One region of the Bacillus sp. BACIII genome, then DNA from elsewhere that is predicted to be linked to it. Evidence: riboswitches for the same ligand, from Rfam matches in the RefSeq annotation. Region 1 holds a riboswitch; each other region holds the start of a gene.

Evidence for each region. A riboswitch is a leader RNA that binds a small molecule or an ion and turns the genes downstream of it on or off. The one in region 1 is predicted to bind S-adenosylmethionine.
Region 2: another riboswitch for S-adenosylmethionine. It lies ahead of mtnW (2,3-diketo-5-methylthiopentyl-1-phosphate enolase); the one in region 1 lies ahead of ACXN9U_RS08640 (methionine biosynthesis PLP-dependent protein).
Region 3: another riboswitch for S-adenosylmethionine. It lies ahead of ACXN9U_RS18110 (5-methyltetrahydropteroyltriglutamate--homocysteine S-methyltransferase); the one in region 1 lies ahead of ACXN9U_RS08640 (methionine biosynthesis PLP-dependent protein).
Region 4: another riboswitch for S-adenosylmethionine. It lies ahead of metN (methionine ABC transporter ATP-binding protein MetN); the one in region 1 lies ahead of ACXN9U_RS08640 (methionine biosynthesis PLP-dependent protein).

Annotation. Positions count from the first base shown of each region.
Region 1 covers NZ_CM174437.1:1,828,255-1,836,123, reverse strand. Annotated here, with positions in the region: gene ACXN9U_RS08685 (ATP-dependent helicase) at 1-1,973, opposite strand, end outside; gene ACXN9U_RS08680 (hypothetical protein) at 2,093-2,347, shown strand; partial or broken gene ACXN9U_RS08675 (subclass B1 metallo-beta-lactamase) at 2,368-2,475, shown strand; gene ACXN9U_RS08670 (ABC transporter permease) at 2,513-3,235, opposite strand; gene ACXN9U_RS08665 (ABC transporter ATP-binding protein) at 3,228-3,965, opposite strand; gene ACXN9U_RS08660 (AbrB/MazE/SpoVT family DNA-binding domain-containing protein) at 3,966-4,199, opposite strand; gene ACXN9U_RS08655 (GNAT family N-acetyltransferase) at 4,360-4,791, opposite strand; gene ACXN9U_RS08650 (YjcG family protein) at 4,796-5,311, opposite strand; gene ACXN9U_RS08645 (esterase family protein) at 5,336-6,058, opposite strand; SAM riboswitch class I at 6,233-6,358, shown strand; gene ACXN9U_RS08640 (methionine biosynthesis PLP-dependent protein) at 6,428-7,549, shown strand; gene metC (cystathionine beta-lyase) at 7,542-7,869, shown strand, end outside.
Region 2 covers NZ_CM174437.1:1,672,373-1,680,241, reverse strand. Annotated here, with positions in the region: gene ACXN9U_RS07830 (pyridoxal phosphate-dependent aminotransferase) at 1-1,119, shown strand, start outside; SAM riboswitch class I at 1,156-1,255, shown strand; gene mtnW (2,3-diketo-5-methylthiopentyl-1-phosphate enolase) at 1,337-2,551, shown strand; gene mtnX (2-hydroxy-3-keto-5-methylthiopentenyl-1-phosphate phosphatase) at 2,548-3,252, shown strand; gene ACXN9U_RS07815 (methylthioribulose 1-phosphate dehydratase) at 3,210-3,839, shown strand; gene ACXN9U_RS07810 (1,2-dihydroxy-3-keto-5-methylthiopentene dioxygenase) at 3,855-4,394, shown strand; gene spo0E (aspartyl-phosphate phosphatase Spo0E) at 4,665-4,925, shown strand; gene kinD (sporulation kinase KinD) at 5,134-6,651, opposite strand; gene mhqR (MarR family transcriptional regulator MhqR) at 6,851-7,297, shown strand; gene motB (flagellar motor protein MotB) at 7,333-7,869, opposite strand, start outside.
Region 3 covers NZ_CM174437.1:3,668,109-3,675,893, forward strand. Annotated here, with positions in the region: gene ACXN9U_RS18085 (DUF4352 domain-containing protein) at 1-347, shown strand, start outside; gene galE (UDP-glucose 4-epimerase GalE) at 394-1,410, opposite strand; gene pepT (peptidase T) at 1,604-2,836, shown strand; gene ACXN9U_RS18100 (hypothetical protein) at 3,415-3,582, shown strand; gene ACXN9U_RS18105 (LURP-one-related/scramblase family protein) at 3,685-4,161, shown strand; SAM riboswitch class I at 4,246-4,332, shown strand; gene ACXN9U_RS18110 (5-methyltetrahydropteroyltriglutamate--homocysteine S-methyltransferase) at 4,411-5,547, shown strand; gene ACXN9U_RS18115 (IS1182 family transposase) at 5,678-7,030, opposite strand; gene ACXN9U_RS18120 (methyltransferase domain-containing protein) at 7,161-7,785, opposite strand, start outside.
Region 4 covers NZ_CM174437.1:3,075,551-3,083,419, forward strand. Annotated here, with positions in the region: gene sufD (Fe-S cluster assembly protein SufD) at 1-292, opposite strand, end outside; gene sufC (Fe-S cluster assembly ATPase SufC) at 310-1,095, opposite strand; gene ACXN9U_RS15065 (YuzK family famiily protein) at 1,273-1,425, opposite strand; gene ACXN9U_RS15070 (carboxymuconolactone decarboxylase family protein) at 1,618-1,995, opposite strand; gene metQ (methionine ABC transporter substrate-binding lipoprotein MetQ) at 2,088-2,903, opposite strand; gene ACXN9U_RS15080 (methionine ABC transporter permease) at 2,917-3,585, opposite strand; gene metN (methionine ABC transporter ATP-binding protein MetN) at 3,578-4,603, opposite strand; SAM riboswitch class I at 4,709-4,815, opposite strand; gene ACXN9U_RS15090 (SCP2 sterol-binding domain-containing protein) at 4,927-5,277, opposite strand; gene ACXN9U_RS15095 (thioredoxin family protein) at 5,374-5,694, opposite strand; gene ACXN9U_RS15100 (toprim domain-containing protein) at 5,703-6,065, opposite strand; gene ACXN9U_RS15105 (YusG family protein) at 6,133-6,369, opposite strand; gene gcvH (glycine cleavage system protein GcvH) at 6,424-6,807, opposite strand; gene ACXN9U_RS15115 (arsenate reductase family protein) at 6,867-7,223, opposite strand; gene ACXN9U_RS15120 (acyl-CoA dehydrogenase FadE) at 7,337-7,869, opposite strand, start outside.

The DNA.
Region 1 (7,869 bases):
TCGGCGGCGCGCATATGATCGACATGCGCAAGAAAATCCGGAATGGTTTTAAATTTTTTGGCGGCCACTTTGACGTCCCGGAGATCATCAGAGCCTTTTTCCAGCTTGTTTCCTTCATTGCCCCGTTTTTTTAAATACTCGGAAAAGCCCATTTTGCTTTCGGCGAAGGTGATGGCTTCAACGGGCTTCATTGTCCGGATGCTGGCGAAAAACGGAACGATCTGCTTGATTTTCCCTATTTGAAACGGCTTCAGGTCAGGCAGTTTCGTCAGCGCCTTAATCATCGTGCAATCTTCTGTGATTGACAGCGCCTTTAGCGTTTGCAGGGCGGATTGCTTTAAAAATAAGGCCGGAAGCAGATCTTTCACTGCATCCGTATCATCCTCGTTCTGGCTCGCGTATAAGTAGGCGAGGATCTGCCGGACGATTCTGCGGCTGTAAAACGTCTGCACGCCCCTGTCGGCATGGTAAGGGATTGATGATTGATGCAGTCTTTCATAAATGGCCCGCCCGGCGCTGTTTGTCCGGTAAAGCACGGCAAAATCGCCAGGGCTCGCCCCGTTTTGAATTTTCTCTTTTATATCCGAAACGATCATGGTCGCTTCTTCTTCCTCATCGTAAGGATAAAACATCACGGGATCATGAGCGCCGTCTTTGACGGCAGAAAGTGTTTTTTCATACCGTTTTTTATTTTTCTTTACGACGGTATGAGCGCTTGAGACGATCGGGTGCGGCGAGCGGTAATTTGCCGTTAAGTAAATGGTTGTTGCTGCCGGATAGTCTTTCTGAAAATCAAGGATGAAAGACGGGCTGCTTCCGCGGAACGCATAAATGGATTGGTCGTCATCCCCCACGCAGCACAGGTTATTCTCAGGGCTTGCGATCAGCTGCATAATTTTATACTGTACAGGATTAATATCTTGAAACTCATCAATCAAAATATGAGAAAATCTGTTTTGATACTGTGCGAGAATATCAGGCCGGCTTTTTAACAGCTCATAACAGCCTTGAGCCATGTCATCAAAATCAAACTGCCGATTTTCCCGCTTTTGCCGTTCATAATGTTCATAGAGCCTGTATACTTTTTTCTCCCAGTCATCCGCAAGCGGGATTGTCTCATGGGGGAGGTACGTGTTTTTCCAGCAGCCGATAAGCTGAAGCGCCTGGTCGACAGGAAACTCTTTTTCGTCCAAATGTTCTTCATAGAGCGCCTTTTTCACATATTGCTCTCTCTGCCATTCCATTTTTAGAAGCTGGCTGCCGTTCCATTTTGAAGAATCAAAATGATAGAGTATTTTATAGAAAAAGCTGTGGAATGTTCCCGTCACGAGGCGGGAGACTTTGCCGGCTGCCAGCCCGTACTCAGTCGCCATCCGCTCTTTCATTTCGGCGACGGCTTTTGTCGTAAAGGTCACAAGCAGCATGTTCTCAGGTGAAATGCCGAGATGTTCAATCATATGGGCGGCGCGGGCTGTCAGCACCCTCGTTTTTCCGCTTCCCGCTCCGGCGAGCACCAGCAGGGGCCCGTCGGTTTCTGTGACTGCCCGCATCTGTTCACGGTTCAGGCCGATACCGGGAAACAGCGATGTATCAGCCGCTTCAGATGTTGGGGAAAACGGCTCGGCTGCAGGCACTTTTTTCGGGCTTTTCCATTCTGAGACGATCGGTTTCGGATTCTCTGAAATCGCTTTTCCTTTCGGCAGGCGGAACATGCCGGCTTCCTTATACTCTTCCTTTTCCTTCTCCGCTTTTGGCTCCTTGGCCGCGCATGCTTTTTCACAGGCGGTAAAGTCTCCCTTTTGCCGGTGATAAAACGCCGGCTGCTCTAAAATCGAAAGCCGCATGAAGACGGGCTGGTCACAATGTGCGCAAAAAATATTTCCTTTCTGAGCTTCTTCAAAAAGGAATTGGTAATGTTCTCTAGAATATGTATGTAAATGTATCGTTCGGTTATTCAGTCGGGCGCATTTCAAAAAGGGGTCCTCCCATTAAAAGGTGTTCATCCATTTGATAGACAAAGAATATCATAACAAAAGAACCGCGTTTCAAAAAGTAAGATTAAGGGAAATGAAAAGCGAAGGGGAGGGTACATATGATTTATGCAGGACGGATTCAAAACCAGCAGTATACTCAATACGCAAACCGGACAGCGGGTTATAGGCCTGATTACGCCGGCATTACGAAAGCGGCCGCCCTCGCCAATGACAGGCTGTACAGAGAGGTGGAGCGCCGCCAGGAAAACACCGCAGCCGCAGAAAAGAAAGTACATGAGGAAAAACGTAAGCGCTCTCTTTCCCGCTTGCCGCAAATTATGGGAAAAGGCCGATTGATTAATCAATACGTGTGAAAAACCCGGAAAATATCAAAGTGATGAAAAGATATCAAGATATCAGTATTGTCGTTCCGGGCCATGGCAGCCCGGGAGATGACCGTCTGCTGCCTCATACGATAAGTCTCCTGAAAGAAAAGCAATAAAGAAGGCCGGCGCTCCCATTACGGAGTGCCGGCTTTTTTATCTCTTCCTGATTTTCATAAAACAAAGGAAAGCAAGTGCAAGCGCCAAAACGGCATATCCCGCTATCGGCCAAACATGCTGATGAAATGAAGAATAATCTCCGGATATGACTTCCTGAGCCAGCTCGATCGAGTGGACAAACGGCAAGGCATAAGCGATATGTTTGAACGTCTCACCGAGCAAATTGACATCCATCCAAGCTCCGCCCAGAAATTGCACGAGTGTTATATAAATCGTTCCGATACCCGAAATTTGTTTGTCCGTAAACACAGCACCTAAACATATACCGAAGAAAACGGACATCATCGCAATCGGCAGCAGTACAGCGATACCGGCGAGAAGATTGATCCACTTGGCTGACAAACCGGCAGCCGCTGCTGCGGTAAAACAAATGACAATTTGTAAAACGGCTAACGGCAGCATCGGCAGTGCATAACCGATGACATAATCTGCTGTTTTTAAAGGGGAAGCAAACAAACGGGTCAGAAGAGCGGTCTGTTTGTCTTTTGCGATCAGCAATGCAGAGAACATCGTAAGGAAAGCAAAGCTGAAAACAATGAGTCCGGGTGCTAAATGCTGGACTTTAAAGGTGTCAAGCGGCGCATTTTTCTCAATCGCCGTAAACAGAAACAATAGAATAACAGGCAGTGCGATTCCAAGGATGATAGATAGGGGATCACGAAAAATCTCTTTGCGGTTGCGTATGGCGAAATCAAGCATAAAGACCCGCCTCCCCGTCACAAATCGCTAAAAAGGCATCCTCAAATGTGGCTGAATGAGTTTGCTTTTTCAGAGCCTCCGCCGTACCCAGTGCTTTTAATGCCCCATTTTCTAAAATGCAAATACGGTCTGCCAGGGCTTCGGCCTCTTCTAAATAGTGTGTCGTTAAAATAATCGTCATGTCTCCCTTTAATGCCTCAAGATTTTTCCACAACTCGCGGCGTGAACGGACGTCCAGCCCTAATGTCGGCTCATCTAAGAAATAAATATCCGGCTTTGTAATCATGCCCATGGCGATGCTGAGCCGGCGCTGCATTCCGCCTGATAATGTTTTTGTTTTTGCTCTTTCTTTCTCTTTTAATTGAAATAATTCGAGCATCTCATCCGTTCTTTTTTTTCCTTCTTTTTTCGGAATTCCGTAGACTCCGGCTATAAACTCTAAGTTTTCCCGTACGGTTAAATGAGGGGCGATGGCTGTTTCCTGCGGAGATATATTCATTTTCGGTTTAATTTTATCCAAATCAGTCAAAATGCTGAAGCCGAGCACTGATGCATCACCTTCATCCGGAGAAAGGAGGCCGCAGAGCATGCTGATTAATGTCGTTTTTCCGGCTCCGTTCTCACCGAGTAAAGCGAAAAATTCTCCTTTTTCAACTGAAAAATCAAGGCGGTCAACGGCGGCGGTTTCTTTATAATGTTTCGTTAATTGCTTCAGCTCAATCGCGTGCATTTACTCATCCTCGCCATCTGCATCGATTGGCTTTGCGTTTAAAATATCTTTTGCAAATTCGAAAAAGAGTTCTTGTTTTACAAGTGCGATACCCTGCTGGTCATCCCCGAGCATAAGCAGTGAGTCCCCGGGATTTATATCAAAAACATCTCTTGCTTCTTTAGGAATGACAATCTGGCCTTTTGTGCCAACTTTAACGGTCCCGAATATATGCTTTCCTTTAGGTGCTGTCATGTGTATCCCTCCGTTGTGTGAATTGTATTTTTTGTATGAATTGTAATACTTCGTATACTAAACATACATTAACCTTCCATAAAATGCAATAAAATTCATGAAAAAGTAATATTTTCATAAAAAAAGCACTCCTGCCATATCAACAGGAGTGCTTTTGATTTTATCGTTTGTGTTCCTTTATCATTTCCAGGTGGGGGATGCCGGCATCAAGAAATTCTTCGCCGGATGTGACGCGGTACCCTTGTTTTTCATAAAACGGAACCGCCTGCGTCTGCGCATGTAGGATAAAGCTGCCGGCGCCCTGGGCGGCCGCCGCTTTTTCAAGCGCCTGCATAATGATGGCTCCGACACCGAGAGAGCGGTGGCTTTTCATCACGCAGATGCGCTCTAATTTTCCGCGCCCGTCTTTCAAGCGCCATCTGCCGGCTCCGACCGGCTGACCGCCGTCATAAATGACAATATGCTCTGAGGCGTCTTCGAATTGATCAATTTCCTCTTCTTCCGGAACGTGCTGCTCTTTAACAAAGACCTCTTTTCTGACGAAAAAAGCGTCGTTCAGATGTTTTTCAGTTTTTGCAACGATGGCTTCCAAACAGTTATTCTCCTCCGCCTAATAAAAATGTTTCGTACACAGTCCATGAGCCGTTATCCAGCTGATAGAGCAGGTGAAAACGGTCAATGACTTCTTCGTGGGAAATGTCCTGCATTTTCAGCTGTCCGAGTACGTCGGAATGTTCATCTGACGACAGCTTCTGGCCGACCGTGACATGCGGAACGAAGCTGTATTCCGGCTTACCCGATAATGCTCCTGAGTAGCATTTCTCACTCAGCGTTTTTAATTCCTCCGTCGGCTCCGCTTTCATATATATTACATTATTCACAGGAGAAAACGAGCTGTATTTTGTGATCTTCAGAACGAGCGGATGCGACTCTTTCGCCGTCTGTCTCAGCTGTGATACGATCTGCTCGATTTCCTGTTCTGTCGCTTCAAACGGATCTCTTACCGTCAGATGCGGCGGTATGAGCGCGTAGCTCGGGTCGTAGCGTTTCCGGTACGAATTTGCGAGATCCTGTAATTTTTTTGATGGAAATAAAACAATACCGTATTTCATGAAAGTTCCCTCCTTAATGAATGGTTACAGCATTTTTTTCAGCGCCGGCGTGATGAGCGGCTGCCAGTATGTCCATTTATGATCCCCGTCAAAGGTTTCATACGTGTATTCAGACTCTTTGCTTTCCAGCAGCTGTTTGAGCTCTTCGTTCGGCGCGGTGAAATCAAGCACCTGGCCGTCCGTCGTGTGGACGTCGGTTTCTTTTTCTCCGATTTGATGATAAACGGATATCTGTTTGAGATCCTCCGACTGCCGGACGGCATCCAGCACGTGCCCGTCAACATACGGGGACTGCATGATGACGTTTCCAAACATGTTCGGATAGTCAATCGCCGTCATGAGCGAGACGGTTCCGCCGAGGGAATCCCCGATCATGGTGCGTCCGTATCCGACTTGATAAGTCGGGTATTCTTTGTCGATAAAAGGGACGAGCTCATTTGCGATAAACCGTTTATATGAGGCGAACTTAGAGCCTTCGGGATGGTATGTGTTTCTTCGCTCCCGCACATTTTTATATGGGACGCCGATAATGATGCAGCGGTCAATTTCCCCTTTTGCCATGAGCTCTTCCGCCTGCCGCCCGATTCTCCCTAATCTGAAATAATCATGGCCGTCCTGGGCGATGACCGTATGATATTTATACAGGGGGGAGTAAGTGTTGGGCAGGTAGACCAAAACGGTCATTTCTTCTTCAAGCTCATGAGAGAAAAGTTTTTTCTCATGAATGATTCCGGTTTTCGGTGCCACTTCGCATTCCTCCAGGCCGCTTCTTGTCTTGATGGTTTTTCCCTATTGTACCATGAATTATTAGAAATTTCTTTCTTCAGATGCACTTCTTGTGAGAGTTCAGAAAATTAAAAAGTTGTTGAAATCCATTTTATAGTGCGTTAATATAGAACAATCAGAAAATACAAAACAATATTCTTATCACGAGAGGTGGAGGGACTGGCCCTTTGAAACCTCAGCAACCGGTTTGCTTTGCCGCGGGAAGGCAAAGTGCCAAGGTGCTAAATCCAGCAAGCGATTCACATGCTTGGAAGATAAGAGGAAGAGAAAAGCTCCTTCTTCTTATGAAGAGGGAGCTTTTTTATTTTTGAAAAAGGATGGTGCTTACTGATGACGCAGCATGTCGAAACAAAATTAGCCCAAATTGGAAATAGAAGCGAAGAAGCAACGGGAACGGTCAGTCCGCCGATTTATCTGTCCACCGCTTACCGACATAGAGGAATAGGAGAATCTACAGGCTTTGATTACGTGCGCACGAAAAACCCGACACGCCAGCTCGTTGAAGACGCTATCGCCGTGTTGGAAAACGGTGCGAGAGGCTTTGCTTTCAGCTCGGGAATGGCAGCCATTCAAACGATTATGGCTTTATTTAAAAGCGGGGATGAATTGATTGTATCCTCCGATTTATACGGAGGCACATACCGTTTGTTTGAAAATGAATGGAGAAAATACGGCTTAAGCTTTATTTATGATGATTTCAGCGATGAAGACTGTTTACGCTCCAAAATAACGGAAAACACGAAGGCGGTATTTGTTGAAACGCCGACAAACCCGTTAATGCAGGAGGCGGACATTGAAAAAATCGCCCGGATTACGAAAGAAGCCGGCCTGCTTTTGATTGTCGATAATACGTTTTATACCCCGGTCATCCAGCGCCCGCTTGAACTGGGAGCCGATATCGTCATTCACAGTGCCACAAAATATTTAGGCGGGCACAATGATCTCCTTGCCGGTCTTGCTGTCGTAAAGGATGAAGAGCTCGGCGACATCATGTTTAATCACCAAAATGCGATCGGAGCCGTTCTCCCGCCGTTTGATTCGTGGCTTTTAATGAGAGGGATGAAAACACTCGGGCTCAGAATGCGGCGTCATGAAGAAAACGCCCGTGAACTTGCAGCATTTTTAGAACAGGAAGAAGAAATCGCCGACGTGTTATATCCCGGAAAAGGCGGAATGCTGTCTTTCCGGCTGCAAAAAGAGGAATGGGTCAATCCATTTTTAAAGGCGCTGAAAACGATCTGTTTCGCAGAAAGTCTCGGCGGGGTGGAAAGCTTTATTACATACCCCGCGACACAGACGCACATGGACATTCCGGAAGATATCCGTATCGCAAACGGCGTCTGCAACCGCCTGCTGAGATTTTCAGTGGGAATTGAACATGCAGAAGATTTGAAGCGGGATGTAAAGCAGGCATTACAGCAAGTAAAAGAGGGGGCCGTGTCATATGAGTAATCAAAATTGGACGCTGGAAACCCAGCTCGTGCACAATCCATTTAAAACAGACGGAGCTACCGGAGCCGTCAGCGTGCCGATTCAGCATGCTTCCACATTTCATCAGTCTTCCTTTGAAGAATTCGGAACATATGATTACAGCCGCTCCGGCACACCGACAAGAACAGCGCTTGAAGAAACGATCGCAGGTCTTGAAGGCGGAACGAGAGGTTTTGCTTTCAGCTCCGGAATGGCGGCGATTTCGACGGCGTTTCTGCTCTTATCCCAAGGCGACCATGTTCTTGTCACGGAGGATGTGTACGGCGGAACATTCCGCATGG
Region 2 (7,869 bases), 160 kb from region 1:
AAGCTGAAAGAAGGCAAAGACATCATCAATTTAGGACAGGGAAACCCCGATCAGCCGACGCCTCAGCATATCGTTGAAGAAATGAAGCGCGCCGTCGAAAGGCCGGAAAATCATAAATACTCATCATTCCGGGGCGCTTACAGCTTCAAAAAAGCCGCGGCTGAATTTTATGAAAGGGAGTATGGGGTGACGCTTGATCCGGAAACGGAAGTAGCCGTGCTGTTCGGAGGCAAGGCGGGGCTTGTTGAGCTTCCGCAATGTCTTTTGAACCCGGGAGATACCATTCTTGTGCCTGATCCCGGATATCCTGACTACTGGTCGGGGGTCGCCCTGGCGAAAGCGAAAATGGAAATGATGCCGCTGACGGAAGATAGAGGGTTTCTCCCCGATTACAGCGCAATTCCTGAAAAGGTGCAGAACGAGGCGAAGCTGCTGTATCTCAATTATCCGAATAATCCGACCGGCGCTGTGGCGACAGAAGCGTTTTTCGAGGAGACAGTCAGCTTTGCGGAACAAAACGGCATTTGTGTCGTTCATGATTTCGCATACGGGGCCGTGGGTTTTGACGGGCATAAACCGCTGAGCTTTTTGCAGACAGAAGGCGCAAAAGAAACGGGGATTGAAATCTATACTTTGTCCAAAACGTATAACATGGCGGGCTGGCGGGTCGGATTTGCCGTCGGAAACGCGTCTGTCATCGAAGCGATCAACCTTTATCAAGATCATATGTTTGTCAGCCTGTTTCCCGCGGCGCAGCAGGCGGCAGCCGCCGCTCTTTTGGCGGATCAGACGTGCGTCGCAGCGCAAAATGACAGATATGAGTCGAGACGCAATGCCTGGATTGCAGCCTGCCGTGATATCGGCTGGGATGTGACGGCTCCGGCGGGTTCCTTTTTTGCATGGCTTCCGGTGCCGGACGGTTATACGTCGCAGTCGTTTTCAGATCTGCTTTTGGAAAAAGCGGATGTCGCGGTCGCAGCCGGAAACGGGTTCGGAAAATGGGGAGAAGGCTATATAAGAGTCGGTCTTCTGACAAGTGAAGAAAGACTTAAAGAAGCTGCGGAACGGATCGGGAAGCTGAATCTTTTCACCCGAAAAAGCATTGACATATCAGGATAACAATGCGATAATTCAAAATACTTTATAAAATCATTATTCTTATCAAGAGCAGGCAGAGGGACGAGCCCGATGAAGCCCGGCAACCGACTGATAAAGCACGGTGCTAATTCTTGCAGCAGGAGCTGAGAGATAAGATTCGGACATAACACGAAGCCTCTTTCTGCTCATAAGGAAGAGGCTTTTTTATATTTTGCGAAAGAAAGAGAGGCGTTCACGCATGAGCGAAGTATTGGCAACATATCTTCTGACAGACACAAAGGACAGTGAAAAGCGGGCGGAACAGATTGCGGCGGGGCTGACGGTAGGCTCCTGGACGGATCTGCCCCTGGTGAAACAGGAACAGCTCAGAAAGCATAAAGGCCGGGTCGTGAAAGTTGAGGATAAAGAAGGGGCCAAAGAAAACGAAACACAATCCATTATCACCATCGCCTATCCTGAGGCGAACTTTTCAAAAGATATACCGGCCGTCCTGACGACGGTATTCGGAAAGCTGTCACTGGACGGAAAAATAAAATTGACTGATCTTGAATTTTCCGAAGGGTTTAAACGCTCCCTTCCCGGGCCGAAATTCGGTATATACGGCATTCGCAAACTGTTGGGCGAATTTGAAAGACCGCTTCTGATGAGCATCTTTAAAGGGGTGATCGGACGGGATCTTGCCGACATTAAAGAGCAGCTCAGACAACAGGCGCTCGGCGGCGTGGATCTTATTAAAGATGACGAAATTTTCTTTGAAAATGAACTGGCTCCGTTTGAGACCCGCATTATCGAAGGAAAACAAGTCCTGAAGGAAACGCGGGAGGAGACGGGGCATAACACGCTGTACGCCGTAAACCTGACGGGGAGGACTTCTGAATTGCGGGATAAAGCAAGACGCGCGGCAGAACTCGGGGCAGACGCCCTCTTACTGAATGTGTTCGCCTACGGCTTAGACGTCATGCAAAGCCTTGCTGAAGACGGGGAAATCCCGCTTCCGATTATGGCGCATCCGGCGGTCAGCGGCGCGTTTACATCATCTCCAGTTTACGGTTTATCGCACGCCCTTTTGCTCGGCAAGCTGAACCGCTATTGCGGCGCCGATTTCAGCTTATTTCCGTCACCATACGGATCTGTTGCTCTTCCGAAGGAGTCCGCACTTGCGATCCATCATGAATGTGTAAAAGACGACGTCTTTCACCCGACGTTTGCCGTCCCGTCAGCAGGCATTCATCCCGGCATGGTGCCATTGCTGATGCGTGATTTCGGTATTGATCACATCATCAATGCAGGCGGAGGCATCCACGGCCATCCGAAAGGAGCCGAGGGCGGCGGAAGAGCGTTCCGCGCCATCATTGATGCGGTGCTTGAAGCACAGCCGATTGAAGAAAAAGCCGCGTCGTGCAAAGATCTTCAGCTCGCATTAGACAAATGGGGAAAGGCGGAAACCGTATGACCCGCACACCGCTGATTATTTGTGATTTCGACGGAACAGTCACCATGAACGACAACATTGTCAGTATGATGAAAAAATTCGCACCCCCTGAGTGGCTTGAATTAAAAGACGGTGTTCTGTCTAAAAGTATATCAATTCAGGAAGGAGTCGGCCGGATGTTCGGGCTGCTGCCGAGCAGCTTAAAAGAAGAGCTGACGGACTTTATTCTGGAGGATGCGAAAATACGGGACGGCTTTTTGGATTTTGTTTCGTTTGTCCGGTCAAACGATCTCCCGTTTTACATCGTAAGCGGAGGGATGGACTTTTTTGTGCATCCGCTTTTAGAAGGCATCGTAGAAAAAGAGCGGATCTTTTGCAATCATGCATCCTTTGACAATGAATATATTCATATCAATTGGCCGCACGCCTGTGACGAAGCCTGCACGAATCAGTGCGGCTGCTGCAAACCGTCAGTCATCCGGAAGCTATCCGACCGGCAGAAATTTCTCATTATGATCGGTGATTCGGTGACGGATGTCGAGGCTGCAAAGTTATCCGATATGTGTTTTGCGAGAGATTATCTTTTGACTGAATGCAAAGAGCTTGGTCTTCGGCATCAGCCTTTTCAAGATTTTCATGAAGTGAAAACAGGCATCGAAAATATCGGGGAGGTGCAGGCATGGCTGCAAAAGAAGAACGCTGGCGCGAACTTGCCGAAGTAAAGCGTGAGCTGGCTGAAAGAGACTGGTTCCCGGCTACAAGCGGGAATCTTTCCATCAAAGTATCCGACGGGCCGCTGACGTTTCTCGTTACGGCAAGCGGAAAAGACAAACGAAAAGAAACAGACGAAGATTTTCTCTTAGTCGATGAGAACGGGGAGCCCGCTGAGACCGGCCATTCCTTAAAACCCTCGGCAGAAACGCTTCTCCATACGTACTTATACCAAAAGACAGACGCGGGCTGCTGTCTGCATGTCCATACCGTTAATAATAATGTCATCTCAGAGCTCTACGGGGATGAAAAACAGATCACCTTTCAGGGGCAGGAGATTATTAAGGCGCTCGGATTGTGGGAGGAAAACGCGTCGGTGACCGTTCCGATCATTGACAATCCGGCGCACATCCCGGCATTGGCCGAAAGCTTCGCGCGCCATGCAGACGCCGGATCAGGCGCGGTATTAATCCGCAATCACGGCATTACAGCATGGGGGCGGACCGCGTTTGAGGCGAAAAGGGTGCTGGAAGCCTATGAATTTTTATTCAGCTGTCACATCAAGCTTCTGTCACTTCGGCCGCAGCTTGTAAAATAAAAGGAGGAATGCAAAATGGCGACAATCAGAATTCATGACGAAAAGAATACGATCATTGAACATCAGGAAGAAGTAGCGCGCTTTTTAGACGAACAAGAGGTGATCTATGAGCAGTGGAACATTGAAAAACTTCCGCCTGAGCTTTCGGAGAAATACGATCTAACCGAAGATGAAAAAAACCGGATTCTCACGGTGTTTGACAAGGAGATTCAGGATATTTCAGCCCGGCGCGGCTATCGGTCTCAGGATGTCATTTCTTTATCAGATACAACACCCAATCTTGATGAGCTGTTGAAAAATTTTCAAAGAGAACATCACCACACGGATGATGAAGTCCGATTTATCGTCAGCGGGCACGGCATCTTCGTCATTCAGGGCAAAGACGGCACTTTTTTTGATGTCCGTTTAAATCCGGGGGATTTGATTTCGGTTCCGGAGAACATCCGCCACTACTTTACGCTTCAGGAGGACCGCCGGGTCGTCGCAATCCGAATCTTCGTGACGACTGAAGGATGGGTGCCGATTTATGAAAATGAAAGTGTGCAAAACGGATAGATGTCCGAACCTCTCATGCGGTCAGCCGCATGAGAGGTTTTTTATTGTAATATAAAATCTCTGTTTTTTTATGCATTAAATGGGCGCATTTTGTTTATATCATTACCTGAATGGGTATTATTCTCGTAATCATAGTAAAGATTCCAATATGAAATGAAAAATTAAGTTATTTAGTAAAAAAATGTTTACAAATAAAGTATAATCTGTAATAATGCTCAATAACCCAATCAAACTTGTTTCCTATTCTTTTAGCGGTGAGGGGTGAAGTGAATGGGCAGTTATTCTGAACAAGAAAAATTGCTAGTATCTATTGATGAAAAGAGAAAAATGATGATAGATGCGGCTAACAGGCAGGGATTTACGGGATATGACACGATCAGACACAGCCAGGAACTGGACAGTCTGATGAACGCGTATCAGCAGCTGATAAACCGTGAACGCACACATCACCAAGGAATACAGGGCCTTGTGAAGAAAATAGGCTTGTTCTCCCGCGGTGACGTCATGCCTGCATATGAAGCAAACAAATGATTGATGATAAACAGATAACGAAGACTGAATGCGCTTCATGATCAACCGCCGCATCTAAAAAGATGACCGCGTACAGTCAGCGGGCTTTTCCGCTGGCACAGCTCACGAAGCGCCTCGTATCTATCTGCCGGCTATGATGCCGTTCCCCTGTATATCCTCTTACACATATTCTTCTTATATAAAAAACACCCTCTTTCAGGGTGTTTTTTCATCGTGAAGCGGCAGGGAGGGTAATGGTGACCTCTGTGCCTTTATCGACTTCACTTTGAATGTCAATCGAACCGCCGTACATCAGCACGATCCGTTTACATACGACAAGACCGAGGCCGGTGCCTTTTTCCTTTGATGTGACAAACGGAAGGAAAATGTGCTCAAGCATATCTTCAGAAATACCCATTCCGTTGTCGGCCACTTTAATGACCGCTTTATCGTCGAGGGCCTCTAAATAGATGGACAGCCTGCCGCCTTCCTGCATTGATTCGAGCGCGTTTTTCGCGACATTTAAGATCACCTGTTTAATATGGTCTTTCGTGCAGTTGACCTTGAGCGGCCGATTGACGAGAATCTCCACATTCACTTCCACATTATAAAGATTCCCTTCGGAATAAATAATCGGCATAATCTCATCAAGAATATCCTGCAGCGAGTTCACTTCCAATCGTTCCGCGGTCGGTTTGCCGAGCACTAAAAACTCACTGACAATCTGATTGATCCGTTTAACCTCCTGCTCAATAATTGAGAAATACAGTTGATCTTCCTCCGTTTTATATTTTTTCTGCAAAAGCTGAATGAAGCCGCTGATCCCTGTAAGCGGGTTGCGTATTTCATGAGCGGTGCTTGCGGCAAGCGTTCCGATCAGCTCCAATTTTTGCGCCTCGTTTTGAGCGCGCTCCAGCTCGGTCTTGCGCTTAAGCAGATAATATTGAACGAGGATGAACAGAATATTCAGCAGCACGGCAATACTGGACATCGGCAGCAGCACGCTTTTGGTCAGCTCGTTCAGCTCTACCGGTTTCGGGTAAACATTGATGTTCCAATTAATATCATCCAGATAGCCGCTGACCGGTTTCACGCCTTCTGACTGATCTGTCCGTCCGCTGGCAAATATCACTTTATCCTCATGGGTTGCCTTGACATAAACGTCGGGGCTCAGCATATTGATCATATTTCTCAAATAATCGACTTGTATGGCGGCCACTAAATAATCCGTGACCTCCCGGTTTGCGTCTAACACTGGCACGCAGATCGTAAAGATGCGCTGGCCTGTAATTCTGCTGGAGTAGTCGTTTGTGATGACCGTTTTTTTCGTCTTTTTTGCTTTCGTAAAATACGGTCTGTCGGCCAAATTCACCTTTGTTTTCAGATCGGTCGTGCTTGCGATGACGTCACCTTTGGAATTCAGCATATACAATCCGCTGAATCTTGGTTCATCCTCAAAAGCCTGATCGAGAATTTCATTTATCTTTTCTTCATTGACAGGCTTATCGACAGCGATCGCAAGTGTTGTCATCCGGGCTTTTGTTTCACCGATTAAATAATTGAGCTTATTGCGGTGAAGATTGAGCATCATACTGGCTTCCTGTATGTGTTTATCGGCTATTTTCTGCTTTTCTTTTTCATATATGAAAAAGCTGATAATAAGTGCCGGGATGATCACCAATAAGAGATAAAGTTTGATCTTTCCCCGGGCACCTTTAAATGTATTCACTCTGCATCGCTCCAACATTACACTTGAATAGAGGTATTATATCATTGTTTATACTTCTTTAATAAGAAAAAATAACCAAAATGCTATAAAAACAAATTATTTTATTAAGGTCCGTCAAAAAGAAGAGAAATTTTGGAAACATTTTTGTTGACATTTTTCATTTTGTTTATTAATGTTTCTCTGTAACGGTTTCTTTTGTAAAAGGATGATTGAATGTATGACGGATAAAACAGAAAACTCATTGAAATTATTTATTGTACTGTCGCGTGCGTACCGGTCCATAAACGACCATATGAATAAACATATTCATAAGCACGGCCTGAATCCGACGGAATTTGCTGTGCTTGAGCTGCTGTATCATAAAGGCAACCAGCCGCTGCAGCAGATCGGCGACAAAATTTTATTAGCGAGCGGAAGTATTACATACGTTGTTGACAAATTAGAGAAAAAAGAACTTCTCATCAGAAAAGCCTCGCCGACTGACAGGAGGGTGACTTTCGCACAGATTTCCGAAAAGGGAATCCGTCTTTTGGACGATATTTTCCCTGATCATGCAGCCGAAATTAAAGAAATGATCAGTGTGCTGAGTGATGAAGAGATAGAAATGTGTACGGAAATGCTGAAAAGAGTGGGATTAAACGCTAAACATTTTCATCAGAAATAAAAAAGGAAGCCATTTGAAAGGCTTCCTTTTTTATATTACTGATTTTCGTCAGGGGCGGCGTTTCGCGGCTGTATCAATACTTCGACACGCCTGTTTTTGCTGCGTCCTTCCGCGGTTTTGTTCGACGCAGCCGGCTTATACTCGCCGAAACCTTTGGCACTGAATACTTTTGCGTCAAGTTTCGGGTTTTCTGTAAGAATAGCCATGAAGTTGACAGCACGCATGACGCTTAAATGCCAGTTTGATTGAAATTGCGAGTTTTTAATCGGCACATTGTCCGTATGCCCGCTGATGATAATGTTTCTTGGCGGATTCAGCACAAGGAGATTCGAGATTTCCTTCGCAAGCGGAATATCTTCCTGGCGGATATCCGCCCGTCCTGAGTCAAAAAAGATACTGTCTTTAATGGTAATTAAGAGGCCTTCTTTTGTCAGCTTTGTTTCCAGCTGATGTTCAAGCTTTTTGTTTTTTATAAATTGTTTGACTTGCTTTTGCACACCTTCAAGCTCTTCGCGGTCGGCTGCTTCTCTTTCTTTCTTTTTCTGTTCTTTATCTTTTTCCTTGTCTTTTTT
Region 3 (7,785 bases), 1.8 Mb from region 1:
AAAGAGATTCAGTAGGCTCTCAATTTGTCGAGAAAAAAGCGTCTGACGGCGGCGTTATCGTAGCTGTTCAATACACAGTTAAAAATGTGTCAGACAAGCCGTTAAGCTCTTTCTCCATTCCAAGAGCAAAATTAGTAGATTCTAAAGGAACATCCTATGATTCAGATATTGATGCTTCTTCAAGCTATGCAACGGAAACAAAAGTAGACAACAGTAAAATTTTAAGTGACTTGAACCCGAACATTAAAGTTACTGACGTAAAAGCTTTTGAAGTTGATAAAAACGCATACTCTAAAGGCACTTGGAAATTAAAATTCAGCAACGATGTTGAAGTAAAAGTTAAATAATGATCATAACAAAAGAGACCCTCATCATTTGAAGGTCTCTTTCTTTTTACACCTTTTGATACCCGTTCACATTGGAGGACTGCCACTTCCAAGAGTCGGCGCACATTTCTTCAAGGCCGCGCTTTGCTTCCCAGCCTAATTCTGCCTTCGCTTTTGCCGGGTCTGCGAAGCATGCGGCAATGTCTCCCGGGCGCCGGTCGGCAAAACGGTACGGCACTTCTTTTCCCGATACTTTTTCAAACGCCTTGACCATCTCAAGAACGCTGTAGCCTCTTCCCGTGCCGAGATTATAGGCGTCGGCGCCCGTTGTGTCCAGCACCTTTTCAAGCGCTCTGACGTGGCCCTCGGCAAGGTCAACGACATGGATGTAATCCCGCACGCCGGTACCGTCCTTTGTCGGATAATCATTGCCGAACACCTGCAATTGCTCAAGCTTGCCGACAGCGACTTGGGCGACGTACGGCATTAAATTATTCGGGATGCCGTTCGGGTCTTCTCCGATCCGGCCGCTCGGATGCGCGCCGAACGGATTAAAGTAGCGGAGCAGCGCAATGCTCCATTCAGGGTCCGCCTTATGCAGATCGCGCAAAATCTGTTCCAGCATCAGCTTGGTCTGCCCGTAAGGATTGGTCGCACTTAACGGAAAATCTTCGGTGATCGGCGTTGTTTCCGGAACGCCGTAAACCGTCGCTGATGAGCTGAAGACGATTTTTTTCACACCGTGTGCCTGCATGGCTTCACATAAAATAAACGTCCCCGTCAGATTATTATGATAATAACGGAGCGGAACAGCCACAGACTCACCGACCGCTTTTAAACCCGCAAAATGAATGACGGCTTCAATCTCATTTGCAGCAAACACCCGGTGAACGGCGTCACGGTCAAGGAGATCCGCTTCATAAAACACAAGCCCTTTTCCGGTAATGTCTTTCACACGCTCCAATGCTTCCGGTGAACTATTTGACAGATTATCCAGAACCACGATGTCATAGCCGCTGTTTAACAGCTCAACACATGTGTGGCTCCCGATATAACCCGCTCCGCCTGTCACTAAAATCGCCATGAAGAAAGCCTCCCTATTGAATGAATTGACCATATTATATAGTTTTTTTCTTCCTCAATCATCCATTTTCAGAAAGTTTAATCGTTTAGTCATCGTTTCTTCATATTTTGTTTTCATTCGCGTAATTCAAACGGGTTGTGAAATAGAAATCCTTCCCCTGCACATGGTAAGATAAGACAAAGGAGATGACGGTATGAAAAACGAAATCATTGAACGCTTTACTTCTTATGTAAAAGTCGATACACAGTCTGACGAAAACAATGAAAACTGCCCATCCACCCCCGGACAGCTCACATTGGCCAACATGCTGGCAGATGAATTAAAGTCGATCGGCATGAAAGAAATCACAGTCGATGACAATGGATACGTCATGGCGACTCTTCCGGCAAATACGGATAAAGACGTGCCGACGATCGGTTTTCTGGCCCACGTAGATACAGCGACTGATTTCACCGGAAAAAATGTGAATCCTCAGATTATTGAAAGCTATGACGGACATGATATCGTTCTGAATGACAAACTCAACGTCATCCTGTCGCCAGAGCAATTCCCGGAGCTTTCCCGCTATAAAGGCCAGACGCTGATTACAACCGACGGCACGACGCTGCTCGGAGCCGACAACAAAGCGGGCATTGCCGAAATCATGACGGCAATGGTGTACTTGATCAAACATCCGGACATCAAACACGGGACGATCCGGGTCGCATTCACGCCGGATGAAGAAATCGGCAGAGGGCCTCACAAATTCGATGTCGGCCGCTTCAACGCCGCATTCGCCTACACGATAGACGGAGGCCCCCTCGGCGAACTGCAATATGAAAGCTTTAACGCAGCCTCCGCAAAGCTTACTTGTTACGGAAAAAGCGTTCACCCCGGAACGGCGAAAAACAAAATGGTCAACGCTTCAAAAATCGCGATGGAATTTCATCACGCGCTGCCGAAAGAAGAAGCGCCGGAATATACGGAAGGGTATGAAGGCTTCTATCACTTAAATTCAATGAACGGAGACGTTTCTGAAGCCGCCCTGTCGTACATCATCAGAGACTTTGACAGAGACCGCTTTACAGAACGAAAAGAATTTATGCAGAAAACCGCCGACGCGCTTGCGGCTAAATACGGCAAGGAAAGCATCAAGCTTGAACTGCATGATCAATATTACAACATGAGAGAAAAAATCGAACCGGTCAAAGAAATTGTCGACATCGCCTATCAAGCCATGAAAAACCTCGGCATCGAACCGATTATCGAACCGATCCGGGGCGGAACCGACGGATCACAGCTCTCTTACATGGGACTGCCGACACCGAACATCTTCACGGGCGGCGAAAACTTCCACGGAAAATATGAATACATTTCCGTCGACCATATGGAAAAGGCGGTAAACGTCATTGTTGAGATCGCCAGGCTGTTTGAAGAACGCGCGTAAAACCAAAGCTCCCTGCTTTGGTTTTTTTCTTTCACATGAAACCTTTCCTTCTTTCTTTCCGTATATAAGGTATGAATTGGAAGGAGGGAGTGAAGACTATGGCAAGAGGCACTGTAGCAAATGAATTAAAAAAAACCTTAAAAGACCCCCGCGTTCTGGAGACGAAATCGAACCCTTTTAAAAAGCTGCGGAAAATGTTCAGACGATTTTTTGTAAGATAACATCTCGTTTTCTTACAAAAAATAAGGAAAGCGCTATCAAATCATAATCTTCCGTTAGAAGCAGTTATTTTGCATATCGCAGGATTTTTTAGGGTACTGAATAACACAAGGCAAACGAAAACACCTCATTAGTTAATTCGGCACTGTCAAAAAATAGTGAAAAAGTTATATAAACGATCATCAATCAGCAGCCGATACAATCTATAGAACCACAACAAGAGCAAAATCAACCGCAGATCATAGTCATTTTTACGGAAAATGTCTTTATTTTTTAAAAAAGTGACAATTGTTTGAATACTTTTCGTTTGTTTTTTCGTACAATAATAATACCAAAACTTTTTTTGGGAGGTATGTAAAATGATGCTACTTATTTTTGCTGCTTTGACAGGATACCTGGTTTTCTCTTTCAGTAAGGACAACCGCCGGAAAACGCCAAAGACAAGCCCGCTGGTGACAGCTGCCGACACGAATAACATCATTGATTTAAATGCGATCCGTCAGAAACGCCGGATGCCGCTATCATAAAAACGACAGCTGCCGCAAAATCGGCAGCCTTTTTTTGTGCACCCCTCCAATATGAAACCATCCGTCTCCTTTTTACGTACAACATAAAAAAGGAGTTTTTTTATGTATCATTTTTATATCAAAGAGCGGATGTTTACGTTTAAGAATCGGTTTCAAGTGTTTCTTGAAAGCGGAAAAGAAGTCTACAATGTTGAAGGAAAGCTGTTTTCGTTCGGTGATGAATTGAAGCTGACTGATTTGGACGGCCGCACGCTCGCCAGCGTCAGTCAGAAACTGATGTCGCTCGTTCCCCGTTACGAAATTTCCGTCGGCGGCAAGCCTGTATGCCAAGTCATCAAGAAAATGACGTTTTTCAAACCGAAATTTGAAATTTCCGGAGTCGGCTGGGATATTACCGGCGATGTGTGGGGACGGAATTTTCAAGTGACAGACGGGAAATCAAACCGGATGACCGTCACCAAATCATGGATGAGCTGGGGCGATTCTTATCATTTGGAGATTGAAAATGAAGAGGATATTGTTCTTTGTCTTGCGATCGCAATCGTGATAGATATGATTCTATTTGAGGGTGATAAATAAAAATATTTATCGAAATATATTGACAATATAAGATAATATACTAAGATTAAGAGTATTACAGTTTATTCTGAAAAATAGCATATTTCCTTATCAAGAGAGGTGGAGGGACTGGCCCTATGATACCCGGCAACCGCTGTTCAGCAGAATGGTGCTAAATCCTGAAGATAAGGTTGAGATTTGCGGACGCAAGCTCTTCCCTATCCAAGGGAAGAGCTTTTTATATTTCATTGAGGAAAGAAGGAATCGTTCATGTCACAGCAAAACACAGAACAACCATTGCACACTCTTCTTAGAAAAAACCCGCCGTTTCGCGCGGATCAGGTCGGAAGCCTGCTCCGGCCGGCGGCTGTGAAGCAAGCCCGCCTGCAAAGAGCGGCGGGTGAGATTTCGGCAGAACAGCTGCGCGAAATCGAAAACCAAGAAATCATCCGCAGCGTAAAAAAGCAGAAAGAAACCGGCCTCAATGTCGTGACTGACGGCGAATTCCGCCGGGCCTGGTGGCATTTTGATTTTCTCGAAAACTTAGACGGCGTCGAAGCGTTTACGCCAGATAGCGGCATTCAGTTTCACAATGTACAGACGAAAGCGCGCGGCATTAAAGTAACGAGAGATATTGATTTTTCTCAGCATCCGATGCTCGAAGATTATAAATTTCTTCACAGCATTGCCGGCGATGCTGTTCCAAAAATGACGATTCCAAGCCCGAATATGTTGTTTTTCCGCGGAAAATTGGAAAAAGCGGCGTATCAGAATGATTACAAACAATTTCAGCATGATGTATCAAAGGCGTATAAAAAAGCGATTCAAGCTTTCTATGACGCCGGATGCCGCTATCTTCAGCTCGATGATACCGCATGGGCCGTTTTCTTATCGGAAGCGGGGCTTCGCCAGATTGAAGCATTCGGAACGACGCCGGATGAGCTGCGCAGGCTGTTCGCAGCTTCTATTAATGACGCCATTAAGGATCGTCCTGCCGACTTGAAGGTTACGATGCATATCTGCCGCGGCAACTTCCAGTCCACATGGACGGCTGAAGGCGGATATGATGCGGCGGCGGAAACGATTTTTGACGGGCTTGACCTTGACGGATTGTTCTTGGAATATGATGATTCCCGCTCCGGCGGCTTTGAACCGCTCCGTTATGTCAAACGCTCTGATCTTCAGCTTGTACTCGGTTTGATTACGTCGAAACACGGCGATCTCGAAGACAAGGACGCGATTAAACGCCGGATTGAAGAAGCTTCTCAATATGTCAGCCTGGATCAGCTTTGCCTCAGCCCGCAATGCGGATTCGCTTCCACTGAGGAAGGAAACCTGATCACAGAAGAACAGCAATGGGCAAAACTGCGCCATGTCGTCGACATCGCCGGTGAAGTCTGGAAATAAAAAAAGACACGCTAATAGCGTGTCTTCAGCTTGTAGAGAAAACGATGTTTTTTCTACAAGCTTTTTTGTTTTATACAGTTTCTTTAGATATTCATCAGGTTTCAGATGCAGAAAAAGAGCTCCCACATGCCTAGCCTTGTTTGGCTAGGTATGTGGCAATCTTCTTCATATTCTGGCATGCGGCTGTGAGGAGGACTTGCTCGCTCACATTCCGCTTTCCCCTCAACCTGCAATAGCGAAGCCCATGCAGCTGTTTTGAATCTGCAAAGCTTCGCTCTATTTTTTCTTTTCTTTTTTTGTAGAGGTTTTTTCCTGAAACAGACAAGCGATTTTGTCTGACCCTTTCTTTATGGTCCTCCCATACATGCCGGGTGATGACCTTTTGGCGGTTCTTTGATTTTGTGCATTGTGCAAGCAATGGGCATGCGGAACAGATTTCAGGATTTGATTTATATGACCGGTAGCCTTTTCGGTCAGTTGTTGAGTATGTAAGTGTTTGGTGATTTGGACAAATGTATCTATCTTGTTCACTGTCATAATGAAATTTCCATTTTGGAAACAAGCCTCTGGCAGGGTGATATCGTCTATAGGCAATAACGCCAAAAATATGGCGGTCAGCTAATCCTTTACAGATCGGGGTCGTTAAATAACCAGAATCAAGAGCGACGGCTTCTACATCAAAATCAAATCGTGCGATTTGGTGATCCAATCGGTCAAGATAAGGTACAGAATCATGGACATTTCCGGGCGTGACATAGGCGTCGGTGATAATGTTATGTTTCATATCCGTTGTTCGGTGATCTAAATAAAAGAAACCCTCCGGTTTATTTTCACGATACATATATCCACTTTCCGGATCAGTTGTACTGTGGCGGATCTCTTTTTCAGCTTTCACCTCCTCTTTGACTTTTAACGGCTTTTTTCCGTGTTCCTCCCGATCCTCTTGTATGGCTTCATTTAAATCCTTGATATAGTTTTGGGTATCCTGCGCAATTGTTTTTCTTGTGTATTTATGCTTGTTGGCATTGGCTTTCAGATGAGTTGAATCAGTGAATAGGACACGTCCGCCCACCATGTCATGATTGATGGCCTGAAGAACGATCTCATCAAAGATGTCTTGGAAGATGGTTGTATCTTTAAAGCGTGTGCGTCTGTTCCAGCTGATGGTGGAGTGATGCGGAACTGGATCATTTATGTTCAATCCGAGAAACCATCTGTATGCCATATTGTAGTAAATTTCTTTTTCGAGCTGTCTTTCTGAACGGATACCGTAGAGGTAGCCGATAAACATCATTTTGAATAAAATCAGCGGATCGAGTGAAGGGCGGCCTTTGTTTTCGCTGTAGTAAGGCTTAACCTTTTCAATGATAAAAGAGAAGTCTATGTGTTTATCAATTTTTCGAAGCAGATGATCTTCTTCGACGAGTTGGTCAAGCAAAACAAATTCGGCTGTGTTTTGAGAAGAGTTTCTTGTGTGGAACATGAGAAAGACACCGTCCTTTTTAGTCTTTCTTTTATTTTAATACAGGAGAATGGATATTTTAAGGAAAAATAAAGGCTGTCGAGATTTTCTCGACAGCCTGAAGACACGCTAATAGCGTGTCTTTTCCGTTTTACAGCGGATCGGTCCCGATTAAAACTTCGATATCTATCGTGATATCAGCCGCTTTTCGGCCGATAAACCGCTGAATGCTTTCTTCAGTGCATTTCCATGTTAGGGGCGTCATTTTCACAAGCCGTTCAAGATCAGGCTGCGATAACGTCTTCGTGTAACGCAGCCGTTTGCGATCAAAGGTTTGAAAGCCCGCTTGGAAACGGCAGGCCGCTGAATCGGCGGTGTCATTCCGCCGGGGACTGTCTCCGAAAAAGAATTCCCTTACTTCCTTCAAATAATCACGCCGCGGCACCGCTTTAATGACTGTGCCGCCCTTTCGTAAAAGCCTGCTGCATTCTTTGTAATTCCAAGGTGATAAAACAGACATCACGACATCAAAACGGCTGTCGGCAAACGGCGCATCCGCCACATCAGCGACGGCAAAAACCATTTGATCCCCGAAGGCCTTTGCCGCATGCAGCACACCTTCTTTCGAGAGATCAATGCCGATTCCCGTCACAGAAAAAGCGGGCTGCAGCAATCGGCATACGGCAGCTAAATGGGAGCCCTCTCCGCATCCCGCATCCAATACCGCCGCCTGTTTTTGCGGAGATTGCGTACGGCTGATGATGGCGGCGATCTCT
Region 4 (7,869 bases), 1.2 Mb from region 1:
GGTCACGCTGCACATATAACGTTTTGTCTTCGTTTTCGATATCGATCAGCGCTTTTGCTTCATCAGCTAAATCTTCCAAAGAAGCAAGCGGCGCGTTTTCTACTGTATGCTTGTTGAACTTTGTAAAGTTCCAATTTGTGATTTTTGTTTTATCAGGCTTAGGCAGCGGCAGATCTTCAGCTTTTTCAAGAGCCTGTAAGCGCAGGTTTTTCAGCCAGGCAGGTTCTTGATGCTTTTCGGAAAAGCCTTTGACATATTCCTGATCTACGGATAGTTTCGTTTCCAATGTCATGTTAATCCCCCTAACGCTTACGCTTCTTGGCCTACAGTTTCGTCTTCAATGCCGAGTTCTTGTTTAATCCAGTCATAACCTTCCGCTTCAAGGCGCTGTGCAAGCTCCGCACCGCCTGATTTCACTACGCGTCCCTGCATCATAACGTGAACGACATCTGGTGTGATGTAGTTCAGAAGGCGCTGATAGTGAGTGATCATTAAGCAGCCGAAGTTTTCGCTGCGCATTTTGTTGATTCCTTTAGAAACGACTTTAAGCGCATCGATATCAAGACCTGAATCGATCTCGTCAAGAATGGCGATTTTCGGCTCGATCATCATAAGCTGAAGGATTTCGTTGCGTTTTTTCTCTCCGCCTGAGAAACCTTCGTTCAGGTAACGCTGCGCCATTTCAGGGTCCATTTCAAGGAACTCCATGTTTTCGTCCATTTTGCGGATGAATTTCATAAGAGAAATTTCATCGCCTTCTTCGCGGCGTGCGTTAATCGCAGAGCGAAGGAAATCGGCATTTGTCACACCGCTGATTTCGCTTGGGTACTGCATCGCAAGGAAAAGACCCGCCTGAGCGCGCTCGTCCACTTCCATTTCCAGTACATCCTTGCCGTCAAGTGTGATGCTGCCTTTAGTGACTTCGTATTTCGGATGTCCCATAATCGCTGCAGAAAGCGTGGATTTACCGGTACCGTTCGGCCCCATGACAGCGTGGAATTCGCCGCCTTTTATTTCAAGGTTTACACCTTTTAAGATCTCTTTTCCTTCGATTTCAACGTGAAGATCCTTGATCGTTAATGTTGAAGCAGCCATATCTATACCTCCAAAAATATATAATCATTATTCTCAATTTATTCTCATTCTAATTTTATAACAAATGAAAAGTAAATACAACTTTTTATATTACCAGGAACATTCCTAAAGTTTATCAAAGATCAGGGTGTAATTAAAGCTGTTTAAAACAGAAAAAGGGCGGAATTCCACCCTTTTTTACTGACCGATTTTCTCATTAAGCTGCGCTGCGAGGAACTTGCTTTTTTGGTACTCAAGCTCCCTCTGCCGTTCGACTTCCATCCTTTTTGAAAGACGCCGTCCGTATTCCTCGTAGCCGATGCCGTGTGACTTCTGCATCGCTTTTTCCATTTCAGGCGTATAGTCAAGGTCCAGTCTCTCGTGGCTGGTGCAGATAATGAATCAATCCCTTCATATATTTGTTTCTATTGTAACAATGATCCTCTGCTCCGGCCAAAGCGAGTGTGCCCCTGAATCCTTTCGAATGTGCCGGTAACCGGCGCTGGCTTTATCTGAAAAACGGTATTCATACGATTGCTCTTTCTAATGCGTTGTATGTCCGAATTCCTGAATGCACTGCTGCACGAGGGTTACTCCCTGACTGAGAGCCGCGCCTCCCCCGAATGCCGCCGCGACGCTGATGACCTCAAGGATGTTTTCCTCTGTCGCACCCTGATCAAGACAGCCTTTCGTGTGATAAATCATGCAAAATTCATCTTGAGCGCTGATGCTGATGCCCAGAGCGATTAATTGTTTCTCTTTTTCAGTTAATGAATCCGCTGAAAAACACTGTTCAGTAAATTCATTAAACTTCCGCCCCATCATCGGCATTTTTTGCTCGAATATGCCTAAACCTTCTTTATATTGTTTCAATGCGTCATGCACGCTTTTTCCGTTATCCTGGTATTGAGCCACTGCCATTCCCTCCAATCGTTAACCTTCCTTTTTATTATGGACAGTTCTCCGATTAATACCCGAAAAAAACCCCGGATGGTCCATCCGGGGTTTTTGCTTTATTCAGATACTGGAAGCACGGCTCCGTCGTATTTTTTCTCAATAAAGTCTTTGATTTTCTTAGAGTGAAGCACTTCCATAAGCGCTTTGATTTTCGCTGATTTTTCGTCACCTTTGCGTACGGCGATGATGTTTGCGTACGGGTTGTTTTTCGTTGATTCCACTTGAATCGCATCTTTTAACGGATTCAGTTTGTTTTGAATCGCATAGTTGACGTTAATGAAGACTGCATCGCCTTCTTCTTCATTATATGCTTTCGCCGTTAATTCAGGGGCGATTTTTTTGAATGTCAGGTCTTTCGGGTTTTTCGTAATGTTTTTCGTAGTGGCGTCGATCGTTTTTACCTTCGGATCAAGAGTAATCAGTCCGGCTTTTTCAAGCATCGCCAGCATACGGCCTTGTTCAGCGACGTTGTTTGTCATGATGATGGTCGCGCCTTTAGGCAGGTCTTTCAGTGATTTGTATTTTTTCGTGTAAATACCGAACGGCTCAAGGTGAACGGCTCCGGCATTCACGAGTTTGTAATCTTTATTTTCTTTCATTTCCTGTTCAAGGTAAGGAACGTGCTGGAAGTAGTTCGCATCCACTTCATTATCAGCTAACGCTTTGTTGTACATTTTGTAATCGTTCAGCACTTTTACTTTTAATGTGTAGCCTTTTTCCTTCAAGAGCGGTTCCGCTTCTTTTAAGATTTCAGCATGCGGTGTTTTTGTCGCGGCGACGACGATTTCCTTTTTATTTGAGCCGTTTGATCCGCAGGCGGCCAAAACTCCCGCGAACACAAGCAGCAGCGCACTTAATACAATCTTTTTCAATGTAAATCCTCCCTTATCTTTTGTCTATTATATTTGTAATCACATCACCGATAATCTGAATGATAAAGACGATGATGAGTATAAATACTGTCGCTACAAACGTTACATCCGTATTGTTGGACTGGTACCCCTCTACATATGCAAGGTTTCCGAGTCCGCCTGAACCGATGGCGCCGGCAATGGCGGTAGATCCGATCAGGGCGATGGCTGTAACGGTGATGCCCGAAATTAACGCAGGCATTGATTCAGGAATCAGCACTTTGAAGATAATCGTCGATGTCTTTGCTCCCATTGATCTGGCAGCTTCGATGACTCCTTTATCGACTTCCCGCAGCGCGATTTCAACAAGCCGGGCGTAAAACGGCGCGGAGCCGATAATCAGCGCGGGCAATGCGGCGTTCGGCCCTAAAATCGATCCGACCAAAATCTTAGTAAAGCCGAGAAGCAGAATAATTAAAATAAGAAACGGAATAGACCTGAAAATATTAACGACCGCCGCAATCACGGTGTTAATGATTTTATTTTCCCATAAGCTTCCCTTGCCCGTTAAAAAGAGCAGAAGACCGAGAATCGCTCCGATGATAAATGAAAAAACTAATGCGATGACCGTCATATAAAGGGTCTCGTATGTGGCCGTCCACAGCTCGGTTAAATCAACGTTCGGGAACCATTTTTCAAACATTTGTGATCACCTCTGCTTCTACCTGTTTGTCTTTGATGAACCTGATCACGTTTTCTACTTCTTTTTCCTGACCGTCAATATGGATGAATAAAGAACCGTAGGCTCCGTCCTTCGTCTGTGAGATTTTCCCCTGCAGAATATTGACGTCCACATCAAAGTTTCGGATCATCTCCGTAATGAGGGGCTGCTCGGCGGCCTGCCCGACAAATGAAAGCTGAATCGTTTTTCCTGTCGCGGTTTCCTGCAGAAAATGCTGGATGGTTTCTTTCGTCTCCTCCGGTTCTGTCACCTGCTGAACGAAACGCTTGGTCATCGGTTCGCGCGGGTTTCTGAAGACTTGGAGCACTTCGCCTTCTTCAACGACTTTCCCGTTTTCCATGACGGCGACTCTGTTGCAGATTTTTCGGATGACGTGCATTTCATGGGTAATGAGCACGATCGTCAGACCGAGTCTGTCATTTATATCGGATAAAAGATCCAAAATTGAATCGGTCGTCTGCGGGTCGAGCGCTGATGTCGCTTCATCGCACAGAAGGACTTTCGGATTATTGGCGAGCGCCCGGGCGATGCCGACACGCTGCTTTTGACCGCCGCTCAGCTGTGACGGATAAGACTTTTCTTTCCCCTCTAATCCGACCAGTTTAATCAGTTCATCGGCGCGGCGGACCCGTTCGCTTTTTTTCACGCCGGCGATTTCCAGCGGAAACATAATATTCTCCCGGACGGTACGCGACCACAATAGGTTAAAATGCTGGAAAATCATGCTGATTTCCTGGCGCGCTTTTCTCAGCCCGCGGCTGCTTACTTTATTTAATTCCGTCCCCGCGACTTCCACGATGCCTGACGTCGGCTTTTCAAGGCCGTTCAAAAGACGGATTAAGGAACTTTTACCAGCTCCGCTATATCCTATAATTCCAAATATTTCGCCCTTTTTGATATCAAGAGTGACATCTTGGACAGCATTGACATCCCCATGCTTCGCTTTGTACATTTTTGAAACATTTTGAAGATGGATCAAAGCAATCACCTGCCTTACACTATTCTAAGAAATCTTCCGGTTTTCTACGCAAAAGAAAAGCCTTTCTGCAAAAATGAGCAGAAAGGCTTATTGAAAAAGGCCTTTCTCTCATCTTTCAAAGCAGACCGCTTCGAGTGAATTGGCACCATTTCAACAATGTTGATGGTTGCCGGGCTTCATAGGGCACTTCCCTCCACCTCTCTTGATAAGAGAAAACATATCGTATTTTCGTCCGGAAATTCTTACTGTAGAATAGCACGGCGAATGATAAAAAGTCAATAAAATAAATAATGGAAGCTATTGTCACATAGTAGATTGGCTGTTTACGGCCGTTTGCTGATCGTCTGAAAAAATCCGTTTGTCAGCCAGAGGATGGCCTCCAGCTTCAGCAGGGCCCGGAATGATCCTTTCACTTTGAGTTTTCCGCTTTGGATGAGCTTCTGCAAAGAGACATCACCGTGCAGGAGATGGATGATTTCCGCCTGGTTTCCGTAAAAGGTCAAATTAGATTTTTCCTTTGAAACTGACGTTTTTCTCATTTCTCCCTGTCCGTTAATTGAGACCGTTAAGGCTTCTTTTTCTCCCTGGAATGTAATCAGCAGCGTTGAGGCGTTTAATAGCGGTTTCAAAAACAGATGCTGTCCGTCATTCTCCAAAACTTCTATTTTCTCCACTCGTATAACCTCCCGTTTTAATGGCCATACATACACTTTCTCTTTTTAACGGACAGAACCCTTTATAAACCGCACGACATTTTCCAGTAAAAATTGTCACATCGGGAACGTTTGCGATGTTTTTTGTTTAATCAGCTCATATAAATAGGAAACGGAGCGGAAGGCGTATCCTTTCTCAACAAGTTCTCCGCCTTTAAACAGCAAAAAGCACGGAACGCTTTCAATCTGATAGGCTTTGGCGAATGCGGGGGAATAATTCACGTTGTTTTTATAGAAGGCGGTGCCGGGCAGCATTTCTTCGACGACAGAAAGCATCTTGGACGCCAGCTGGCATGTGCCGCAAAACGGGGTGTACAAATACAGAAGATAGACGTCATCCTGAATCAATTCGAGTTCATTTTCTTGGAGTTCTTTCATTTTGATTATCACCTCAGGTCGTTCTTTTTCAAAAATACAGTGTCAGCATCAAAGCCGGCTCTGATCAGCACAGATGCGAGATGATGGCCCGGGCACGACTCGACTTGCCTGTATGTTCTGTCTATATAGATATGGCTCGCTTCGGGAAGCTCCCGTTTCAGCTGTTTTCTTAATTTTTCTCCGGATTCATCTGCGTCCGTTAATATAAAGACGTCTCTGTCAAACAGGCGGTCCGCCAAATCTTCCAGTTCGGTTTGGCCGATCGTCCCGTTTGTACAGACGATTTCCGCGGGTTCGATGAGCACTTCTCTGACTTTGATTTTATCCGATTTCCCTTCTACGATGATCACCTTTTCATCTTCGTTGTTCATAAGCATCACCTGCCGATTGTTTTAGCGTCAGATTAAAAAAGAAGGCAGTGAAATTCACCGCCAACTGTTAACACCAGCCGTTCTCATAATCGCAATCCACATATTTCGGATCACTGCCGTTTATGACATCGGCTGTTTTATAAAATTTTTGATTCTCAAATGAAAAGCCCTGTTTGAGCTCGTACTGGTTCATGCCTGTCATCTCGCCGATGGCTTCATTTTCATGAAACAAGGAAAACCGGCCGTTTTGAAAGCGGCCCGTGACGTTTTCCGTCACATCGACCTTTTGTTTATCAAACGCCATATTAGACACCTCCCGTTACAGATAGAATGTCCAAATGGCCCTTTTGCTATCCGATCAGTCTTCCTGTGTCATTTCGTCATATTGCTCGGAAGTCATGAGGTTTTCGATTTCTTCAGCATCAGCCGGTTCCACGACGATCATCCACGCTTTTTCATACGGAGATTCGTTTACGAATTCAGGGCTGTCATCAAGGTCTTCGTTCACTTCCGTCACCGTTCCGTTAATCGGTGCGTACAATTCGGATACGGTTTTGACGGATTCTACGCTGCCGAATGGCTCGTCCGCTTTAATTTCAGCGCCGACTTCCGGAAGCTCGACAAATACGATATCGCCAAGTTCGGCTTGTGCGAAATGTGTAATCCCGATACGAGCTTTTCCGTCCTCAACTTTGACCCATTCGTGCTCTTTGGAATAACGCATATCTTTCGGTGTGCTCATCTAAATCCCTCCAATTTTTTCTTATAATAAGAAGATACCATAATTCTTAGAACGCGGCATTACATCCAATATTTTTCGAATTGGTCTTCTTTGAAGCCGACAGTGACTTTTTCGCCGTCTGTCGTAATCGGGCGTTTCAGGAGCATACCGTCAGATGCCAGAAGGTCAAGCTGTTCATCCTCTGACATGTGATACAGTTTTTCCTTTAGGTTCAGCTCGCGGTATTTCATGCCGCTCGTGTTGAAAAACTTTCTCAGTTCAAGTCCGCTCTTTTCATAGAGGTCTTTAATTTCTTCTTTCGACGGAGTTTCCTCCACAATATGTATTTCGTTTATTTCCTTACCGCGGTCTTCCAGCCATTTTTTCGCATTACGGCACGTTCCGCATTTAGGGTACCAGTAAAAATTTAACGACATCTTCTTCACCCCTTGTAAATGATCGTCGTTATTTTAACACAATCACTTGTAAAAACCTATAACGTTGCTTCATGAAAAAGCGCTCCGGATGAAGGAGCGCTTACAGCATGTGATCAGACGATATATTTTTCTTCACGGAAGACAGCTGCAGCCGCTTCACGTTTTTTCCGAATCAGATTTTTCGGTGTCAGGCGCGTCAGTTTGCGCAGCACGGAAAGCATCATGCGGAGGGAATCTCCTTCCTCCATGGCGATCAGTGATTCTTTGGCATGCGCTTCAATATTCTGAAGGGCTTCCTGGGCAAAGATTTCCGTATATAACAGCTTTTGCGCGGCTTTTTCGGCACCGTCCGCCGCAATCGCTTTTTCCGTTCTGAGGACGGCAGATTCCAAAGCGTACACCGCGCTGACGATATCAGCGATGTTCACCATGATTTCCTGCTCGCCTTCGATCTCTTTTCCGTATTTCTGCGCCGCGAGTCCCGCTGTCAAGAGGGCGATTTTTTTCGCCTGTCTGACAATGTATTTTTCCTGCTCAAGAGGCTCTGAGCCCGGCTCTTCAGGCATCAGCATCATGAGCTCTTCCTGGAGCGCCTTCGCTTTTTCAAAGAGCGGAAGCTGCCCTTTTACGGCTTTTTTCAGGAACG